2 regions of the Pelotomaculum sp. FP genome follow, and region 1 is predicted to be linked to the other one. Evidence: riboswitches for the same ligand, from Rfam matches in the RefSeq annotation. Region 1 holds a riboswitch; the other holds the start of a gene.
The links. Region 1 has a riboswitch for molybdenum cofactor ahead of Psfp_RS17885 (formate dehydrogenase accessory protein FdhE). Riboswitches for the same ligand answer to the same signal wherever they lie in the genome.

Region 2: it holds a riboswitch for molybdenum cofactor, as region 1 does, so the genes downstream of both, Psfp_RS03895 (DVU_1553 family AMP-dependent CoA ligase) here and Psfp_RS17885 (formate dehydrogenase accessory protein FdhE) in region 1, are expected to answer to the same signal.

The regions. Positions count from the first base shown of each region.
Region 1 covers NZ_QFGB01000062.1:3,312-11,161, reverse strand. Annotated here, with positions in the region: gene nrfD (NrfD/PsrC family molybdoenzyme membrane anchor subunit) at 1-344, shown strand, start outside; gene hypA (hydrogenase nickel incorporation protein HypA) at 485-898, shown strand; gene Psfp_RS17895 (P-loop NTPase) at 898-1,626, shown strand; gene Psfp_RS17890 (HyaD/HybD family hydrogenase maturation endopeptidase) at 1,722-2,198, shown strand; molybdenum cofactor riboswitch at 2,254-2,374, shown strand; molybdenum cofactor riboswitch at 2,466-2,585, shown strand; gene Psfp_RS17885 (formate dehydrogenase accessory protein FdhE) at 2,861-3,700, shown strand; gene Psfp_RS17880 (molybdopterin dinucleotide binding domain-containing protein) at 3,811-4,239, shown strand; gene Psfp_RS17875 (4Fe-4S dicluster domain-containing protein) at 4,275-5,108, shown strand; gene nrfD (NrfD/PsrC family molybdoenzyme membrane anchor subunit) at 5,137-6,303, shown strand; gene fdnG (formate dehydrogenase-N subunit alpha) at 6,466-7,850, shown strand, end outside.
Region 2 covers NZ_QFGB01000006.1:35,194-43,043, forward strand. Annotated here, with positions in the region: gene Psfp_RS03885 (molybdopterin cofactor-binding domain-containing protein) at 1-425, opposite strand, end outside; gene Psfp_RS03890 (helix-turn-helix transcriptional regulator) at 681-1,586, opposite strand; gene Psfp_RS03895 (DVU_1553 family AMP-dependent CoA ligase) at 1,672-3,015, opposite strand; molybdenum cofactor riboswitch at 3,170-3,285, opposite strand; gene Psfp_RS03900 (sigma 54-interacting transcriptional regulator) at 3,645-5,711, opposite strand; gene Psfp_RS03905 (hypothetical protein) at 6,208-6,471, opposite strand; gene Psfp_RS03910 (aldehyde ferredoxin oxidoreductase C-terminal domain-containing protein) at 6,594-7,850, opposite strand, start outside.

The sequences.
Region 1 (7,850 bases):
ACGAGAGCAACATGTTCTTGATCGAAATGATTGTCTTTGTCCTGCTGCCGATTTTCATGTACGCCATCCCCTCCATTCGCACCAAATTGTGGGGGGTTGTAACGGCTTCTCTCCTGGTGGTAGTTGGTGTTGTGTTTAACCGCATGAATGTGGTCTTCACCGGGATGGCCAAGAGCGTGGGCGGCAGCTACTTCCCGAGCATCTGGGAATTCCTGATTACCATCGGCATGTGGAGCGCGCTGGCCCTGGCCTACCTGTTTATCGTAGAGAACTTCTCTATCCTGCCCAAGGAAGAGCATACTCACAGCACGCACACCAGCTACGGACCAAGCTTCCATGCTTAAATGCTAAGCAAAAGTGTCTTTTCTGGCGGGGGGGAGATCACATCCCCCCATTTTTTCTTGTTTGTCCAAGCATGCTTACTTGTTTTATAATAAACAAAGAATGTACGCGATATAAAATACAAATACCGGAGATGGATATTATGCACGAATGGGCGCTGGCGGAATCCATAATTGTTACCGTCATAAAAGAATCCGAAAAAGAAAAATTAAGCAAGATTTTAAAGGTTACGGTAAAAATCGGTGAGCTACAGTCAATTGAACTTGATATTTTTAAATTTGCCCTGGAAAATATGGTTGAGTTGTACAAACCTCCTGTGGATCTGGAAAATATTCACCTGGAGATAGACAGGTGCATCCTCAAGTGCAAAGTCTGCGGCAATAATTGGAACTACCGTGATACTCCCAAAAAACTGGCAGAGGACGAAAAAGAAGCTATCCATTTTGTGCCCGAAGTTGCCCATACTTATATGAGGTGCACCCAGTGCGGCAGCCCCGATTTTGAAATACTGCAGGGGCGCGGCGTGTGGATCGATTCAATAGAAGGGGAGAAATAATGGATCCAAGACTAAATATTATTAATAAAAGGTTGGAAAACATCAATAGAATCATTGCTGTCTCTGGTGGCAAGGGCGGCATCGGCAAAAGCCAAACCGCGGCGGCCCTGGCGCTGTATCTATCCAGCCAAAATTACCGGGTGGGACTTTTGGATTTGGATTTTTGTGGTCCCTCTTCTCACGTAATCCTGGGGATTGAAGGGGTTTTCCCGGAGGAAGACATGGGTATCATACCACCGCTGGTCAACGGTATTCGTTTTATGTCAATCACGTTCTTCAGCGGCGGTCAACCTTCTCCGCTGCGCGGGGGAGAAATCTCCAATGCCATCATTGAAATACTGGCCATAACCCGTTGGGAGTCACTGGACTTCTTAATTGTCGATATGCCTCCCGGCACCGGTGACCCAACCCTGGATGTAATCCGCCTGATGGAGAGGGTTGAATTTCTTCTGGTCACCACGCCGTCACGGGTGGCCCGGGAAGTAATGAAAAAGGAATTATCGGTATTGAAAGAGCTCCGCATCCCGGTCATTGGAGTCCTGGAGAACATGAAAATAAAAAAGGATTCCCCCGCTGGAGAGGCTCTGGCCGGCCTAAAGGTCCCCTTTCTTGGTTCAATTGACTTTGATGAAGGCCTTGAGGAAGCCCTGGGTGACACTGATAAACTGCTGCATACCAATTTTATCAAACAGTTGGGCCAAATACTGAGCAATTCGAAGATCATATAATAAATTGAAATCGCACCTGCATCGACTGATATTTTCATGATACGTGGCGCCGGCATAGCGGCCCCTATAAACGAACCTGCGAGGATCTACTGAAAATGGATCAAGAGAACAGCAAAAAAATATTTGTAATCGGCGTTGGCAACCTGCTTCTGGGTGATGAGGGTATTGGCATACATCTAATCCAGGCGATGAAAAAGGAGCGCCTGCCCCGTTATGTCGAACTGGTCGACGGTGGCACCGCCGGGATTGACCTGCTGTACTGGCTGGAAGAAGCAGATTACGCTATCATAGTTGATTGCGTTGAAGCCGGGGCAGAACCAGGAGCTATTTTTCGTGTTCCCGGAGATGAGCTGCTCATTAAATCCAAAGGCCAACTCATCTCCCTGCACGATATTAATCTTAGCGAAGTATTATTATTAGCAACTAAAATGAATAAGCTTCCCCCTACGATAATTTTTGGTATCCAGCCGGAGGCTATCGGTTACCAAACCGAGCTGTCACCAACCCTTCAAAATACACTCCCCCGTTTGATGCAACTTATAAAAAAGGAAATATTAAAAATTTTTGCATAAAAAATATTTTATATTATTGTAATTAGAAGGAATTTTAAATATTTAGTGGAAAATTATCATTATATTTCTCCGAGCCGGATTATAACCTAAGCAATTGGTATGGTTTACCGGCCGTTAGGGCTCACCGGGAAACTGCTGGGCCTCCCATTGTGGAAAGGAGATTTTTAAACAAAGGTAAAACTTTGTCCTTTTCACATGGGATAAAGTTTTTTGTGTTTTCAACAGGTTTTTTAGAGATAGTTTTTGCAGTAAATGTCTTTTTGAAAATTTAATTAGCTGCTCCGAGCCAGTTACAACCTAAGCAGTTGGTATGGTTTACTGGCCGTTAGGGTTCATCGGGAAACTGTTGGGCCTCCCACTGTGGAAAGGAGATCTTTAAACAAAGGTAAAACTCTGTCCTTTTCACGTTGGATAAAGCTTTACCTTTTTGTTTTTAGAGGTATTTATTCATTCTAAATCTTATAAAAGGCGCTACTAGAGTCTTATCCGTAAGGGATCCTCTTTAAAATTTTGGCAGCCTAAATGCGACCAAATGTGAAGCATGGTTCATAAGCAACTGGTTAAAGGGGGGTGCATATATAGACATATATAACTTGTTGGGTATTTTATTAATTCATTCACAGGGAGGGTTCTAGAAAACTCATAGAAAGTGAGCGTTTTGAATGACAAACAATACGGTCCAGCAAATGCTTATTGATTTCAACAAGGAGTTTACAAAGATTGTTCTTCCGGATGATGCAGTTACGGTTGTTAGGCCGCAGGCTGGGTTATTAAAGTCGTTAAGGGAAAATGATGTGCCTATAATAAAGGTCTGCCCACCGCAGGCAAATGCGGATATGTTTTTTGATGTTTTAAAAGACGTTGCAGGCATCGTTGTAAAGCATAAACCGGACTTGGAGCGTGATATAAACAAAATTTTAAGCGCTTTACCGGCTGCCGCTGAGGCAAGAGAACTTTTTGTTATGCAGGCCTTCACACCTGGTACAAACCTGCTGGAATCTTTCAATGAGGAATTATCCCCTGAAAGCTTAGGCTTTATCTTAAACCATGTGGTCAAACCGTTTATGAAGCAGTACGCACGTAAGGTCTCTACTTTTTTTGCCCCTGAACAATGGCTAAAAGGCACCTGCCCGGTTTGCGGCGGCAAACCCACCCTGGCACTGCTTGAAAAGGAAGAAGGGAAGAGATATCTGTACTGCGGTATGTGTGAGGCAAGATGGAGATTCCAGCGCCTGGGCTGCCCTTACTGCTCCAGTAATGAATCACGGTTCTTCAACGTGGAAGGAATGGAGCAATACCGCGTTTATTATTGCGACAACTGTCACGGTTATATAAAAACTCTCAATGAGGCCATGATGTTTGACAGCAGCAATTTGGATTTATTCTGGGAAGACATCAATACTGTCCACCTGGACCTATTGGCGTTGCAGGAAGGCTATGTTAATCAACCAGTTGAAATTACTGAGATCGCTCACTTTCATGTCAAAGGAGGTCAAGTTTGAGAAGCAAAAGGACGGCCCCCTGCCGGAACACTACGAGCCGGTGGAAAGCCCGATAAATAACCTGCTGGGTAACCAACAAAGCAATCCGTTGGCTGTAAAATACAAGGTGAATTCGTCAAACTCGCGCTGGTGGCTTCGCCGGACTTCCCGTATGTCGCGACTCCCACCGGCTGGTAGAGCACTACCAGAGCGGCGCCGTGACCAGAAACTGTCCCAAACTGGTGGAACTGCAACCGGAAATGTTCGCGACCATATCACTGGGACTGGCCAATAAACTGATAGTCAAGCCGGGTGATATGTTAGTTATAAACAGCATCCGCGGCGAAATTAAATGCCGGGCCAACGTACTGCCGATCATTAACCCGCTCAAGGTCGCAGACAGGAAAATCGAAATTATCGGCCTGCCCTGGCACTTCGGTTACCAGGGAATAGCGACCGGCGGCACAGCCAACGACATAACACCCAGCGTCGGGGATCCCAACACGATGATCCCAAAATCAAAAGCTTTCATCTGCAACGTGAAGAAAGCCTGGAAGTAGCACCTTAAATCCAATCAGAAACCGGAGGTGTAACGATGTCAAAGAGTGTCCTGGTGGATATTACCAGGTGTATCGGCTGCCGCAGCTGCATGGTTTCGTGCAAGTCATGGAACGACCTGCCAGCCGAGCCGAGCGAGTTCTCCAACAACTGGGACAGCCCGGGGAAATTAAGCGCCGATACCTGGACCAACGTAAGCTCCTATGTGCTCGAAGAAGGCGACCAGCTTAAGTGGCGCTTCGTTAAAAGACAATGCATGCACTGCAATGAGCCAGCCTGTGAGTCGGCGTGCTTTACCCACTCATTTGTCAAGACTAAAGAAGGGGCGGTTATTTACAAGCCTACCGAACTGAATCAGGACTACTGCGTCGGCTGCCGCTACTGCATGATCGCCTGCCCCTTTGACGTACCCGGCTTCCAGTGGGATAAGGCTCTTCCGTACGTGCAAAAGTGCCGTTTTTGTTACGACCGCACGAAGGAAGAAGGACTTGAGCCGGCATGTGTAACGGCATGCCTCACAGGCGCCTTAACCTACGGGGAAAGGGATGAAATGCTGGCACTGGCACAGGACAGGATGAGCAAAGACCCCAGGTACATTAAACATATCTACGGAGAAAAAGAATACGGCGGTACTTCCTGGCTGTATATATCGGATGTACCCTTTGATCAAATCGGCTTCAAGACGGAAGTATTCAACCGCCCTGTAACGCAAAGGTCAATCCCCTCCTTGACCTGGGATGTGCTCAAGTGGACTCCCTACATCTTCGTTGGTTGGGGCGCCCTCTTGACCGCCATGCGCGCTTATACCAAGAGACGGGCTGAGGTGCACAATGAGGAGGATCTGTACGGTCCGGTTGATCCCAAGGAATAGAAATCTAGATAAATGGAGGTGAGAATATATGTACGGAAGGAATTGGAGCTTTAGAATTACCTGGTTCAGATTACTGATGATCGGATTTGTGCTGATCGCTGCAGCGGCTGCCCTGTACCGTTTCGTCTACGGTCTGGGGGCGCTAACCAACTTAAGCGACCAGTGGCCCTGGGGCCTGTGGATTGGCTTTGACCTGTTGTGCGGCATCGCCCTGGCGGGCGGCGGCTTTAGTACGGCACTGATCGTCCATGTCCTGCACCGGGATAAGTACCTGCCCATTGCCCGCGCTGCACTGTTAACATCCTTACTTGGCTACATTATCGCGATGGTCAGCCTTTTCCTGGATATCGGGAGATGGTTCAACTTCTGGAGACCTTTCTTCTACTGGGGTTTCCACTCGGTATTGTTCGAAGTGTTCTGGTGTATTTCCCTTTATACAACAATCCAGGTCCTGGAGTTTGGCGACATATTCTTCGAGAAGGTCAAGTTCCCTGCTTTGAAGAAGATCCTGGGGTACATGATGACTCCACTGCTCATTTTGGGTATTGTGCTCCCCAGCCTGCACCAATCCTCCCTGGGCTCGCTCTATATTGTTGCCATTGATAAGCTCTACCCCCTGTGGTGGTCCATGATCATACCCTTCTTCTTTGTCTGGTCCGCCTTCTTCCTGGGGCCGGCTATGGTCACTATTGAAGGCACCCTGGCTTCCAGAGCTTATGGACGGCAGCCGGAGTTGCCGGTATTTCAAAGCATGACCAAAATAACCATGTGGATGATGATTATTTACTTTATCGTCAAGATGATCGATCTCAACTACCGGGGCGTGTTCGGGATGGCCTTTAACGGCTCGTATGAGAGCAACATGTTCTTGATCGAGATGATTGTCTTTGTCCTCCTGCCGATTTTCATGTATGCCATCCCCGGTATCCGCACCAAGCTGTGGGGGGTTGTAACAGCCTCTGCACTGGTGGTAGTAGGTGTTGTCTTTAACCGCATGAACGTGGTCTTCACCGGCATGGCCAAGAGCGTAGGCGGCAGCTACTTCCCGAGCATCTGGGAATTCCTGATTACCATCGGCATGTGGAGCGCACTGGCCCTGGCCTACCTGTTTATTGTGGAAAACTTCGCGATTCTACCCAAGGAAGAGCATACCCACACGACACATACCAGCTACGGTCCGGGCTTCAATGCTTAATAACAAACGACGCATTCAATGAATTGAGAGATATTCAACCGGCAGTTTTGGCCGATACGTAATAAAATCAATAGATTCAGGAACTTTGAGGGAAAGAGCTGGAATGCCTGAAAAACTATTTATAGGTTTATTCTAAAGTAAAGGAGGTTACTATTAACTAATATGAAAAAATATATTAGCCGCCGTGATTTCTTTAAGTATTTGGGAGTAGGCGCAGCCGGAACGGCTTTACTTCAAGGAGTCGGCGCAACACCTGCTTTAGCTGGAGAAAATTTGCCTAGTTTTGAGTTGGGTACTTTTAAGTTAAAGAACACCAAAGAAACTGCTTCCGGCTGTCCATATTGTGGATGTGGTTGTAGTACTATTGTTTATTCAGAAAACGATAAGGTGGTTTTTATTGAAGGGGATCCTGATAGTCCTATTAATGAAGGGTCTTTATGTCCAAAAGGGGCAGCTCTTCCGGATATCCATAACTTTGTCAATAAAAAGCGTCAGCGTGTACTCAACCCGAATCGGTTAACGGAGGTTCTTTACCGTGCCCCCGGCAGCAACCAGTGGGAAGTAAAAGACTGGGATTGGGCTATACCTGAAATCGCTAAAAGGGTAAAAAAGACCCGGGATGAACACTTTGAAGAAAAAGACGCTAATGGTGTCACGGTTAACCGCACCATGGCCATTTGCCAGATGGGCAGCGCAAATATTAATAACGAAGAAGACTATTTAATTAATAAGCTCATGCGGGGAGCCCTGGGTGTGGTTGATCTTGACCATTGCGCCCGTCTCTGACACGCCCCAACCGTAGCCGGTCTGGCTAATACTTTTGGTCGGGGAGTAATGACTAATAGTTTTACTGATTATAAGAATACAGACATATTTTTAATTATTGGATCCAACCCGGCCGAAGCTCACCCCATGGCCATGCGCCACATTGGCAAGGCCCTGGCAAAAGGAGCCAAAATGATTGTCGTTGACCCGAGGTTTACCAAAACAGCGGCCAAGGCGGATATTTACGTTCCTTTGCGTCCGGGGACAGACATTTCCTTTCTTTACGGCCTGATAAACTATGCCGTTGAAAATGATCTTTATCAACACGAGTACGTGTTTAACTACACCAACGCTTCTTACTTAATCAGTCCCGATTATAATTTTGCGGATGGTGTTTTTTCCGGTTTAGAGGAAAAAGACGGCAAACTATCCTATAACACCGCCAGCTGGGCTTACCAAAAAGACGGCGATAATATTAAAAAAGACCCCACTTTGCAGGATCCCCAGTGCGTCTGGCAAATCATGAAAAAGCATGTTTCCCGCTACGACATAAAAACGGTCAGCAAAGTCACGGGAACCCCGGAAGATATTTTACAAAAAGCTTACGCTACTTATTGCCAGTCGGGAAAACCAGATGTGGCAGGCAATTTAATTTACGTACTGGGAATCACCCAGCACAGTTACGGAACTCAAAACACACGGGCAACTACCATGGTGCAGCTCTTGCTGGGCAATATAGGTCTGCCCGGTGGCGGCCTTAACCCCCAGCGGGGGCAGTCAAA
Region 2 (7,850 bases), on a different contig from region 1:
GTGCAGCGGCAGGCATTGCGGTGCACCGTGAACCAATGGCGCACCTCTTCTCTTGTGGGATTCGGATTTTGATCTAGAAGCCCCTTTGCAGATACGATAAACCCGGGGGAACAAAAGCCGCATTGCACACCACCGTAAGTAATCCAGGCCTGTTGCAGCGGATGCAAATTGGTTGGAGTGCCAATTCCTTCAATGGTTACTATTTTACTAAAATCAGGAACGTCTTTAATTTTCTTGATACACGAGCGTACAACTTCACCTTCCAATATAACACTGCAAACACCGCATTGTCCAGTTTTGCAACCTAACTTCACCCCCGTCAGGCCAACTCTTCTGAGCACATCCGCCAGAGTGTCTTTCTCAGGATCACAAACCATCATTCTGTCTGCTCCGTTTAAGTTCAACCAAATTTTCCTTAAAGCCATAAATTCTCCCCCTTTCATTTTTTGCACTTTGCAGTTGGTGTACTTACGACTTTAATTAAGAATAACTTGAACATTCATAAAATAATTGGATATTTCGGCGAAACCAACTTATGGCTACCACCCATAGAAAGGGGTTTGATATCTGTCAGATTTAAAAATAAAGAAACCGTCCCTAACCTGTTGCTGGTTAATGGGCGGTTTATAAATATCACGCATGAAAAAGCATAACAAAACCTGTCTTTTTTGCCGGCAATTTTACAGTGCTGCTTGTGAATAATCTTCGGCGCCAGTATTACAAACATTAATCGCAGTTTTATTTGTTCTATTTTTATACAATAAATTCATATATATATTTCTAAACCTGGAAGGTGAAGTCATGGAAAAACCTTTGAATTCGTTGATAAAGTGAGATTGATCAAAGTAGCCTAACTCATTTACTATATCAGGAACACCCTGCCAGTCCTCCTGCATAACCATTCTTAGCGCGTTTTGGAAGCGAACAATACGGCTATAGTGTTTAATGGACACACCATAAGTCCTTTTAAAATTTTGCCTGCAATATCTTTCAGAATAACCGGTCTCTCTTTCAATATCTTCAAGTTTAATATTTCCGCGCGATAAGCAGATAAGGATAGCGCAGTATTCTGTGAAATCGGGGAAATATGTCTCATCTATCAAGTTAGACATGGCATAGTTCTGGAAAAGCTTTATCCGCTCACTCATGCTATCTTTCATAGCAATTTTTTCAATAATGGATGAATTAACAAAAACATCTTCCAGTTTTAATACGTTGTTTTTTAGATCACCCAAGCGGGCCTTGATATTTTTTATGCCTACCACAGAATAGGGCTTAAAACCAAAATAAGTCGTATTTGGCTCAAGCATGATTTTAGCCCATCCTTCATGTATGCCCCATATCAATGCGGCTGGATTGTTGGGGTTGCACTTAAAGATTATATTCACACAAGCATCCGGTACGATACCGATAAAATCATCCTGTGTATCCCTCGTAGTAAACTGATAGTATACGGCATTATTTTTTATGCAGATGGGATTCCAATTTACTAATTTTTCCCGGTAATTATACATAGCGGAACTAAGCCAAGGCTGGTGGGGCGGCGGTATCGCGCGTAATTGGGCGTTAATATTTTTATACTCCATAAAATCAACAACCCTCCTGTCCATCAATTACCCCTGGCAAGGGCTTTCTTTGGTGTTTCCTGTTCATCAGCCAAATGCCTGCATCTTAGTTTTTGTTGCGGTTGTCCCGGATAATTCGCTTTGCCGGTTTCCAGAGTTCCGGTGATGTATCTATTTGAACTGGCGCCAAGATTAAATTTCCCTTCTTGATGTTTCTGGAAAGCACAGGAGCAGAAAATAGCGCTTTTTCAACCAATCCCGGTATTTCTTCAGCAGCCCAGGCGGCTGCCAGTACTCTGACAGCCAATCGGTCCCTGCCGTTTTCCGGCAGTAAAGATGCCTCAAAGTCCACAACACCGTTTACTGCAAAAAGGACCTCGTCCAGTATGGACAAACTAAGCAGCTCGCCCCCCGTTAAGGTGATTCTGCCCTGAACCCGGTCCCGCACGCAAGACATAAGCTTCAGCACCGTACCGCAGAGGCAGGGTTCGGGCATAAACCGGGCAATATCTCCGGTACGGTAACGGATCAGGGGCATACCCCGGCGGGTTAGCGTTGTGAAAACCACTTCCCCTTCTTCCCCTTCCGGCAAAACTTCGCCGGTCACGGGATTGATTATTTCAAAAAGCAAATCCGCCTCCCGCAGGTGATAGCCTGCCCGTGCTTCACACTCGACGCCGCCCCCCAGGCCCATTTCAGTCATGCCATAATGGTTGAAAACACGGCAGCCCCACGTTTCCTCCAAAAACCTTACAATCGCGCCGGGAACGTGGTCCGTACTCAGCAGCAGGCTTTTCAACCTGATCTGGTGTTTTCTTTTGTCAGACTGCCGGCAGCGGGCGAGTGCCAATACTTGAGTCGGAATCCCGACCAGAGAGTCAACCTGTTCCACGGCCATAATCTCCAGGACAGCCTCCGGGTCCCGGACCACCCCGTAGGGAACGGGTTCCACCTGCATGCGACGCAAACCATCAGCCAGCAGGTCGCCCACACTGCCGGGCGAGTATCCGGGCAGCAGGATTAACACCTTGTCGCCCGGCTGAACCAGGGTGGACATACCATGCTGAAAAAAGTCCCTGGTCAGTTCCTGATCCGAGGCTGTAAAGTATATTCTCTTGGGCAAGCCGGTGGTGCCGGAAGTGTCCAGGGTTACCACCCGGTTAATCTGATCCTGTGAAACACAAAGCAGTTGCAGCGGGTTTTGTCTGATATCCGCAGGAGTAGTAAAAGGTAATCCGCCAAGATCCTTTAAGGACTGGAATTTATCTATGCCGCACCGCGCCAAACGGCGCCGGTAAAAGGGGCTCTTGTCGCGAGCGAGGGTCAGAGTCTCCCTTAGTTGCTGAATTTGATAAGTCTCTATCATGGAGCGGGTTAACCCGCCCAAACTGCCATTGTGCCCTTCTATCTTCGCGAGTATCCAGCTTTCCAGAGGTGTTTTTTTGTACAATTTGCCGACCGCCTCTATAAGGTCATATTGTTATGCATGCCCATGGCATCTTTTTTAAGACGTCCAGTTCAGAGGACATCTATAATAAAAATGCAGTTACCCCTGTAGGAAACTGCATTGCTAAAAAGGATATATCTATATTATTATATAGAATATATACTTATAAGTATTTCCTTTCCAACAGGAGGCGCAAATGTTTCCAGCTACACCCTAACGGTTAACAACCATGGCAATCGCTGTAGGTTGGTTAACTCGGAAATAAATATTTCATTATTTAAATAAATTAAAAAATCTTTTGCTATTTATATTTTACACACTAGCAAAGCATATGCCAATCAACGGACTCACTCACAAAATCCCAAAACATATATACTTTGTGATGAATTTTTATAGACCCGTCCCTGACTGGTCAACAGTACAGGATATTTTTTGTGTCTAATTTTTGTACATATTTTTGAGGTTTTTAATTATTGAACAGCAACACAATTAATCCCAATTTTTAACTCAGTCCAAAGCAATACTTCTTCAATCAACAAAAATGCATTTTCATCTGGAATCGGCGGCATCAATCAAATGTATGAAAAGAGCTTACTTCCCTCGTCCGGGAGGTAAGCCCTTTTCATGGCAATCTAGCCAATTTTATGTTTACTAAAAAGCATTTTCAGTTTCTTACTACTATTAATTTTATTATATAATGTTGTCCTGCTAATTCCTAAACGTTCAGCAGTCTTACTTAGATTGCCGTTTTCCTCACTTAACAGCAGCTCAATAACTATTTCCTCACTCATTTTCATTAAATTATTGGATCCATTTTTTGTGTTTTCGATTACTCTTATTTTATTCTTCAGGGTCTTGTAATTATAGGCTTTAACTATTTTCTCAGGAAGATCACAGAGAGATATTTTTGTCCTGCCACTTAATAAAACGATAGCTCTTTCAATTACGTTCCTTAATTCCCGTATATTGCCACGCCAGGAATAACAGGTAAGCGCCTCAAAAAACTCTTTATTAATTTCCTTCACATGCAAATTGTATTCTTTACAAAACATATCAATGAAATGTTTTGCCAGTATGGGGATGTCGTCATCTCTTTCGCGCAAAGCAGGTAGTTTTAGTGTAATTATTCCGATTCGGTAATACAAATCCTCTCGAAAATTACCTTCATCAGCTTCCTGCAACAAATCTTTTTTTGTTGCCGAGATAAGCCTAATATCTATAGGTATCTCTTTAATCCCACCAATTCTACATATTTTATTAGTGGAAAGAGCACGCAATAATTTAATCTGAATATTCACGGGCATATTTTCAATTTCATCAAGGAACAGGGTCCCGCCGCAGGCTACCTCCAACTTGCCCGGCTTGCCATTTTTAGATGCTCCGGTAAAAGCGCCGGACTCATAACCAAATAATTCACTTTCCACCAAATCATGCGGTAAAGCACCACAATTAATTGCAACAAAAGGATTATTTTTTCTTGGACTCTCATTATGAATAGCCTGAGCAAACAACTCCTTGCCAGTACCGCTTTCCCCAAATATTAAAACTGGCGAAGAAGATTTTGCGACTATTTTAGCTTGGCTCTTGACTTCCCATAAGCTTTTATTTTTACCTATTATGTTGCTGAATGTATAGTCAGCATAATTCCCCTGAAGTCTATTGTTGGAATTTTTTGCATTTTCGATAAAAATAATTTTTTCTTCATTACTCGTATGGTTAAGTATTTTCTTTGTTGATACCAAAAAAAGTTTTTTTCGACCATTGACGTCTAAATATATTTCTTTTTTCTCTGTGGAATCATTTACGATATTGTTTTGTAAAGTAGAAATATATTTTGCAAGATCGGCTTTAATGTTTGACTTATCAAGCCCCAACATCTCTACTATCTTATCATTATAATGTTCGATTTCGTTATCATTATTAACATAAACCATACCATGAGGCAAATAATCAATGGTGCTATTCATGGCAAGACTAATTGTATCCAGTTTTCCCATGGTATCCATAATAAAATTTATGCTGTCAAAGGTTTTAGCTAACAATGTCACCAACATTAAGGTGTCTATAGTATGCCTATGGCTATAACTTGAAATATTTATTGCCCCAATCACCTCGCCCTTAGAGTTATGAATAGGTGCGGCAGAACAATAAAAGTTATGGAAATAAAAGTTAAAATGCTCAGGTCCCAATACTTGTACTGATTTATTCTCCCGTAATGCAATGCAAGCCGCATTAGTTCCCACCTCATTTTCCGCTAAACCAGCTGGGATCGGACTTCTAACACCCAATTCCCGGTGTAAAAAATTAGTATGGGCAATTAATTGAAGAGTCTTTGCCTCGCTATCAAATATTTGCACAGATAAACCCTTTTCCCTGGCCAAACTTTGTACTTCTAAAAGAATATCGCCAAATTTTGTGATAAAGTCATGATTATCTAAAATTTGCTTCTTAATTTCCTCTTTAGACAGAAATCTTCTGTTTTTTGAATATGGATCAACTCCATATTCCATACTCCTTTGCCATGACTCATATATTGTTCGTGGCACTATATTTTGATTTACCGGTTTACCTTTAACCAAGTTATTCCATTCTTCCTCGATTTTATCCAGCCTTGCAGGAGCCTTTTCGCTAATTGCCCTTCCTGTTTTTAGTATTTGAGCAAGATGCTGTTGTAACGACAAAGAGCCATTAACATCCATTTTCTCTGCCACCTTTCCCTCTGGATAATATAATTATGTCCATCAAACTGAAAAGGTAATGAGTGTCAGCGCATCCTATAACAACCAGACCGCGAAATTATAAACCACTATCCGACTATATGATACCACAACTTGTCCAACAATTCTAACATTAATTAATTTTGCTGCCATATGTTTTAAGTTGCCTATTGCCTGTTATTATTTAGTGATGTATCCCAATTAAATTGAGTATTTATAGCTTTATATTACACTATAATTATTTATGTTATGTTTTTTGAACACAGTCCATATGTTGAATTACCAGGGGAAAAGCCACCCGGAGCAATCCAGATGGCTGAATATTTACCAACTAACATTTATCGGGGATATAGATGGATACCTGAACCAGAAGAATATCGGAGGGGCGCTTCCTGCGACATTTGTTTAAGCTGCTGCCCAAACAAAACAAGCCCCTCTTCGCCGTTACAAGACCGTCCCTCCAACATCTTGACACACTTTAACCGCCACCCATGAGACGGTATATTTCTATTAAATCCCCGTCTGATAAAACTTTATCTTTTACGACTTTCCCGTTGACAACCTTGAACCCTATATGATTTCTATTTTTACTGAATAACTTCTGAACTAATTCCTCTAATGTAATGGCAGCACGCAGCTTTAATGGAAATTCCTTACCTGATTCAAATCCTTCAACATGTTCTGATGGAGTCACATATGACTTGAATTTAACCGTAATTGGACTGGCAGGTTCAGAACCCACATTCATTCTCCTCCCTGCAATTCATTCAATGCACACATCAAGGGCGACGGTCAAAGACCTCACCCTTTGATGTTTGCAACGAAAAATTAACAATGTGAACTTGCTGATTGAATACTAATTGCTTAGAAAGGTATCGCTTGATTCAACTCTTCATCTATAATATCAAACACGGCGCCTGATGAAGGCAAAATTTCAGTCTTGAAGAAATCAGCCACCTCAATTTTGGCAACCCCGGCTGCCTCATTAAATTTTTTCTCCAGCGCTATCGCTTCGACGCCCAGGCCCATCAATCTATCCACAGTCCATTCACCGCCGAATTTGCCTGCGAACATATCAACTAGTGCCAGCAGGTATGGTTCTTCTGTGGTGCAGAAGCTGTTAAACAGACACATACCCGTACAATCCACCATGCAAAAAGCTACCTGCAGCATGGTCGATAATTCAACCTGTCCTGCCTTATCGTACGGATTAACCTGTTCAACTGTGCCAAGCGAGTTGCCGCAGGTGTGGTCGGCGCCCTGCGGGGCAGTGGCATAAGTTACACCGGTTCCTTTTAAGCCCCTGGGATCGTAGGCTGCCAGGCCCTGTCCTTTGGCTACCGGGATTCTCTTTACGCCGAGGTATTGCCCTGTTGCCAGCGTGCCGTTGCCGAGGATATTGCCAAATTCTGTGCCGTCGGCTATTTCCTGGACCAGTTTGATGGCCGCTTCCTCATCGCCCCAGGCGATTTTCCCCGACTCCATCACAACACCTATGGTTGTACCCGTATCCATGGTGTCAATACCAATGTCGTCGCACATACGGTCAATTTTTGCAACCGTATCCAGGTTGGCAATTAAGCAGTTGGAACCAACCAGACCTATTGTCTCGTATTCCAGACCTGAGGTCAGGTATTTGCCGTCCGGGCCGTGGTAAACGTTGGAGCAATGGATGATGCAGCCCGGTTGGCAGGCGTGGCCGGTCCGACCGCCTCTTTCACTGCAGTTTTTAGCCAGGGTTTCGCCGCTGATCTTTTCTGCTTGATCCCACCTGCCGTCGCTGAAGTTCTTAGTCGGCAGGGCGCCCAGGGCGTTTACTCCCATGACTCCGGCTGCTGTGCCCAGGGCTGGATAGCCACCTCCGGAAATGGGGTGATTTTTAATACCTTCAACGAATTTCCGATTAGCTTCCATGAATTTTTCTTTGTCGGCATACTCGGCCTCAAGTTTAGCGCCTTCCGTATCCAAGACGATGGCCTTGATCCTCTTGGAACCCATGACCGCTCCGACGCCGCCCCGGCCGGCTGCACGGGCGGTATGGCCGCTGGGATCACTTACCTGGACTGAAGCCATTTTATAGCCTCTTTCTCCAGCTGGGCCTATGGCCATGACACTTACCTT